Regions from separate parts of the Flavobacterium sp. B114r genome, predicted to be linked through region 2. Evidence: riboswitches for the same ligand, from Rfam matches in the RefSeq annotation. Region 2 holds a riboswitch; the other holds the start of a gene.
What was found. A riboswitch is a leader RNA that binds a small molecule or an ion and turns the genes downstream of it on or off. The one in region 2 is predicted to bind cobalamin.
Positions count from the first base shown of each region.

Region 1: another riboswitch for cobalamin. It lies ahead of QLQ94_RS15435 (TonB-dependent receptor); the one in region 2 lies ahead of QLQ94_RS00580 (TonB-dependent receptor plug domain-containing protein).

Region 1 covers NZ_CP124858.1:3,615,858-3,619,075, reverse strand. The annotation lists gene QLQ94_RS15435 (TonB-dependent receptor) at 1-1,248, opposite strand, end outside; cobalamin riboswitch at 1,359-1,562, opposite strand; gene QLQ94_RS15430 (T9SS type B sorting domain-containing protein) at 1,848-3,218, shown strand, end outside.
Region 2 covers NZ_CP124858.1:114,446-117,663, forward strand. The annotation lists gene QLQ94_RS00570 (adenosylcobinamide-GDP ribazoletransferase) at 1-462, shown strand, start outside; gene cobC (alpha-ribazole phosphatase) at 447-980, shown strand; cobalamin riboswitch at 1,048-1,260, shown strand; gene QLQ94_RS00580 (TonB-dependent receptor plug domain-containing protein) at 1,288-3,150, shown strand; gene QLQ94_RS00585 (YncE family protein) at 3,156-3,218, shown strand, end outside.

The sequences.
Region 1 (3,218 bases), 2.3 Mb from region 2:
TTCTTCCTGAACATAAGTGCCTACAACATTTCCCAAAACTTTAAATCCTCCAAATCTGTAAGAACTTGCGAGAGAAAATAACGCTGTATATCGCTGTGGAAATGAAAATTGGGTTTGTATCCCTCTTCTTGTTGCGTTTAACTTGTTGTACTGAAAATCTGTAGACAGCGAAACATCCCAGGTTGGTAATATGCTGTACATATTTACTGCTGAGAAATAATATTCCTGTTGATAATAGCTGTCGTCTGATTGTGCGCCTTCGGTAACCGTTTCACCTAATATATTGGTAGTGTCTCTGGCCACATAATGCGTGTAATCGTAAGCATATTTTGCCTTTGCCTGAAATTTATATTTATCTGTAAAATCTTTCACTAGGGTACCTTGTGCGAAAAAATTCTTATCGTACTGTCTAAAGCCGTCAGAAAACTTATTCTCGACAATCGCTCCCGGTGCTCCTCGATCTGAATCGTAATAATATACTTTAGCATCCCAGGAACCATTATTTATTTTTCCGTAAAGCCCGGATTCAAATCGTAGTGCTTCTATATCGCTGTTATGTCTGGTGGCAGTCGTATCATATGCAACAGATCCGTCTAGATTGTTTCTTTTGTACCTGTATTTGTATTCACCATTAGATTTAATGTATTCAGAGCTTACACTCATACTTACTTTGTCGCTCAATTTTTGCTCCCACCTAAATGAAGGATCAATATAATTGATAGACATTGTTTTATATCTTACTAATAAATTTGTTTTTTTTGTACCAACAAAAACAGGACGTTTTGTCCTTAAATAAATAGTAGAAGCAGCGGCAAAATCTTTGGCAGATTGGAAAATTTCACTTTTCTGTCCGTTATACATCGTCAGTGATTCCATATCATCTAAGGAGTATTTTCCCAAATCTGTTACGCCATTCTGAGCATTTCCTAATTGTATCCCATCATAAAAAACACCTACATGATGTGTTCCCATATTACGGACATCTACTGTTTTGAGTCCGCCAAGACCACCATAATCCTTAATTTGAGTTCCCGCAAAATACCGAAGAGCATCTGCAACGTTGTGACTTGCCAAATTTTCGAGCAATTTTCCTGAAAGGGACTGTACCGGAATTACTTCCTGATAAGGTTTTCCTTTTAATATTACTTCTTTTAAAACCCGCAAACTATCATTTGATACTTGTGAATGAAGCAAAAACGGAGCAAACAATATAAAAATGAAAAAGAGTATTTTTTTTGTATTATACATCACTGATTTAATTAAATAAACTCCAGAATAATAATCAAAAGCAATAAGAGAGAATCCCATTATAAATAACAGGTCAGTTCTTGTTGTTTGACTTTATTCCACGAAAGTCTTAAACTATGTGATTTGTGGCAGGTCTCCTGACTTGTTCCATCTTTAAACAACCTTCTCATCCGGCTCAGCGAACAATGGCATTAGTAACGTTTAAAGACTTGTGTAGAACTTACAGTAGCGGGTCTGTTCAGGATTTGCACCTGATTCCCTTTTAACTATTTTCTTAAAAACTAAAAAAATAGACCAAAATCTGGTGCAAAGATAGAATTATCTTTATAAAGAAGAGGTATTATCAAATGCAATTTATGTTTATCGCAATAAATGAAGAATTAAATACAATATCACATTAAAAAGTTAATTGACCAGTACTAAACTTCGGACGTTAACAAATTATATAGATAATTGATCAACACCTTAAATTCATGTCATAAAATCACAAAAACCACTAACAATCAATAAATTAACACTTATTCTTGTTAATAATTAATTAAAAAAAATTAAATTTAACTATTGTTTTAAAATTACTATCAACTAAATCCAATTTTGATATGAATTTAAGATCTCTACACTCCCCTTATTTCTATTTATTTGTATTGTTTTTTTTCTGTAATTCAAACGTTTTTTCTCAATGTTTTGAAATCCAGAGTATCTTGGTTGATGCTTGTGGGGTCCAAGAAGGGCGTAACGAAATGGTACGCTTTAAAGTTGGTAGTGCTCCATTAAACATAAATACCTTAACAGTAACATGGCCCAATAATGCTTGGCAGGGCATTGTTCAGGATTTGACAACGGCAGCTGTTGTCGCTCAATTAAATACTGATATAAGTGCTGCAGGCGGATGCGGACAAATACTAGAACCTCCCGGAGGAATATTACCTGCTAATGCAACCGCTATATTAGTTACTAGTTATCTGATGGTTACTAGTGATAATTCATTTGGTCCTTTATCCGAAAATATATATATGGTTTTTCAAGATGCTACAACTACTGTTGGGCACTTTGCCAACCAATCTATCGCACCTCCTAATGGGAGAACGCTTGTGATGAATTTTAGTGGTTGTTTGGATACTGTTACCTATGACAAATCAATGTTGACTAATACAAGTGGGGCAAATACTCCCGCTGACGGTGCTACAGTAAATTTTACCCCAGCCGGACTTGCCACTTACACCAATAACGGTTGTAAAGCACCTGTACCACCTTTTACAGTTGATGCCGGACCTCCTACCTTAACGGCTTGTGCAGGAGCAACAATTACTTTGAATGGTACTGCAGTAGGGCAAACTTCAGTTGCCTGGTCTGCGTCGTCGGGTTCTTTTTCTCCATCAACTACAACTACAACCGATTATACAGTTCCGACTGCAGCGGGTGGAACAACTATAGTATTGACGCTAAAAGCTACTAATAGTTGTGGGCTAGATATTACTGATACTATTAATTTATTAGTAACGTCCAACACAACACCAAACTTTGCAACAACTTTGACTTTGTGTAGTAGTGATACTGCACCAACTTTGGCTCTGACTTCTCCAAACGGAATCACAGGAACATGGAGTCCAAACATTATTGACACTGCAACAAGTGGCAACTATACTTTTACTCCAAATACAGGACAATGCGGCACAACCGCAACTCTTGCAGTGACCATAACTCCACCAACAATTCCTGATTTTGCTACAACTTTGACATTGTGTAATGGCGATACTGCACCAACTTTGGCTCTGACTTCTCCAAACGGAATTACGGGAACTTGGAATCCTGCAGTAGTCAATACTACAACAAGTGGCAATTATATTTTTACTCCAACTGCGGGATTGTGTGCGACAACTACTAGTTTAGCCGTTACCATAAATCAACAAATAACTCCTGATTTTGCTACGAGTTTACCGTTGTGTAGCAGCGATACTGCGCCAACTTTG
Region 2 (3,218 bases):
TATGGAGCAATTGGTTTGGTTTTGCTTTTTTTATTAAAATTCAAATTGCTTTCAGAATCTGTTTCGCTTTTTAAGGCAGATAATGCTATCGCTCTTTTCCAGATTTTTCTTTTATTTATTTCCGCGCATGCTTTAAGTCGTCTTGCTGCTATATCGATTATTTTTACTCACGAATATTCTCGCGAAGACGCTTCGAGCAAAAGCAAACCTATTGCTAAAGAAAATACCTGGAAAGAAATTTTAGGTTCATTTTTCTTTGGGTTAATTCCGTTATTGGTTTTATCTTATTTTCAATATCAATTTCTTTTAGCTGTAATTCCGGTATTTGTAATGCGCTATTTTTTAGCTCGTTATTTTCAAAAATGGATCGACGGCTATACCGGAGATTGCCTGGGAGCAACACAACAAGTTTGTGAAGTTATTTATTATTTAAGCATTCTTTTGATATGGAAATTTATCTAGTCCGTCATACCGAAACGATTTGCGAGAAAGGAGTTTGCTACGGACAATCGGATGTGGGTTTAGCAGAACCTTTTGAAAACATTTTCGAAAACATTGTTTTGCAATTACCCTCAGAAGCTGTTATTTTTTCGAGTCCCTTAAAACGTTGTATGATTTTGGCCGAATACATTCAGAAAAACATACAGGCAAATTCATTCGAAAAAGATGCACGACTGCTAGAAATGAATTTTGGTGATTGGGAAATGAAAAACTGGAACGATATTCCACCGGAACAACTCAATTCCTGGATGGAAGATTTTGTAAATATTAATGCTTTAAACGGGGAATCATTTATAGAATTACATAAAAGAGCTGGTGATTTTTTATCGCAGATTTCAAAAGAAATAACAACGCCTGTCGTTATTGTAGCGCATGCAGGTTTAATTCGAAGTATATTATGTCATCATAGTTCGCTGCCGTTAAAAGACGCCTTTAAAAACAAGGTAGATTTTGGGCAAGTCATCAAAATTGAACTATAAACGTCTTTTTGTTCAGAATTTGTTTTTAAAACTCAAACAAATTTGAAAAATCGACAATTTTAACTTTATCTTTGCACGAAATTAAGGTTGTGTTCATTTTTAACACATTAAAAGGGAATCAAGTAAATAATTAAAAAAATCTTGAGCTGTACCCGCAACTGTAAGCTTTGTTCTTAAACGAATGCTTGTTGTTAACTACAAAACCACTGCTCGCCCCGGCGAATGGGAAGGTAAACAACAAGACGCAAGCCAGGAGACCTGCCTTTGTAACAAATATCGAGCTCTCGGGAAAAAGAGTATTGAAATTATGACTTTAAAAAAACTTTTTGCTTTTTGTTTACTGTTGTTGTGCCAGATTATTTCGGCGCAAAGTGATTCTATTAATAAATTAAAAGAAGTCATCGTTTCTGATACCAATCTTAAGAAATACTCGAACTCACAATCAGTTCAGGTATTGAATGATTCTGTCATTAATAAAAATCAATCTTCCTTAACTTCCCTTTTAAATTACAATACTGTTATTTATTTTAAAGAAAATGGTCTTGGCATGACATCCGGCCCTTCTTTTAGAGGAACTACCGCATCACAAACTGCCGTTATCTGGAATGGTATCAATATCAATTCGCAATTTCTGGGTCAGACAGATTTCAACACCATCGGAACAAGAGATTTCAATTCTATAGCTGTAAAAGGCGGGGGCGGAAGTGTTCTGTACGGCAGCAGTGCCATAGGCGGAAGCATACACCTTAACAATGATTTACAATTTAAAAAAGAGTTTTCAAACCATCTCTTTTTTAGTGCCGGCAGTTACGATACTTACAGTGCCAATTATCGCACTATGGTTTCATCAAATAAGTATAGTCTGCAAGTAAGTTTTTCCAGAAACAGTTCAGAAAATGATTTTAAATATCCTGGAAATACGGATCAGAAAAACATCAATGGAGAATACTACAATACGAGTATGAACACCACTTTTGGTTATAAAATCAATTCTAAGAATACTATAAAATTATACAGCCAGTTTTATGATTCTGAGCGTCATTTTTCTTTAACTACTCCTACAGCATCCAAAACAAAATACGGCGATTTTAATACCCGAAACCTTTTAGAATGGGAAAATAAATTTGATCGGTTTACTTCGAAAGTAAAATTAGCTCATATTGGTGAATCTTATAAATATTTCTCTGACATAGATTCTGATTTGTTTACTTATGGAAAAGTCGAAACCTCAATTATAAAATATGATTTGGCTTTTGATGTAAATGACAAAATAAAACTTAATTCGATCATTGACTATAATCGTAATAAAGGATACGGATCAAGCATCAATAATGTAAAAAGAGAAATAGGTTCTGCAAGTTTATTATTAAGTCATTTAGTAACTGATAAATGGGATTATAACGCTAGTATTCGTCAGGAAGTAACCGACAATTATGGCAATCCTTTTCTTTTTTCTTTAGGAACAAGGTATTTGTTTACCGATTTTTATCGCATAAAATTCAATGCTTCTAAAAATTTCAGAATGCCTACTTACAATGATTTGTTTTGGGAAGGAAGCGGTAATCCTAACTTAAAACCTGAGACATCTTATCAGGCGGAAATTGGCAATGAATTTTTCACGAAAAACTTTTCATTATCTGTAACTACTTACTACAATTCGATCACAGACTTATTGCGCTGGGTACCATCACAAGGAGGCGGAGACAATTGGTCGCCTGAAAACACAAAAAAAGTGAGAGCTTATGGAGCGGAAGTACTTCTGGAATGGAGAACTAAAATAGACAACCATAATTTTACGCTTAATGGTACTTATGCCTATACCGTTTCAGAAAGCAAACAGTTAATAAGCGGTGAATTGGTCTATAAGCAACTTGTATATGTTCCTTATCATAAACTAACAGGATCGGTTTCGTACAATTGGAAAAAAGTATCCTCTTATTTTCAGTATTTATATAATGGCGATGTTTACAGCACTCCTTTTAATAATCCTGCAACCAGAGTAAAAGATTATAACGTTGGAAATTTTGGAGCTGATTATGATTTTGGAAAAAAGAACAGTTACAAAATTGGCTTGCAAATATTTAATATCTGGAACGAAAACTATCAACCTGTCATAAGCAGACAGATGCCCGGAACAAACTATACTTTATACATTAACCTTAATTTTTAAATATCATGAAAAGATTTAATAAACTGTTTTTAACCATTGCGATAAGTTCGGCATTTCTTGTGTCGTGC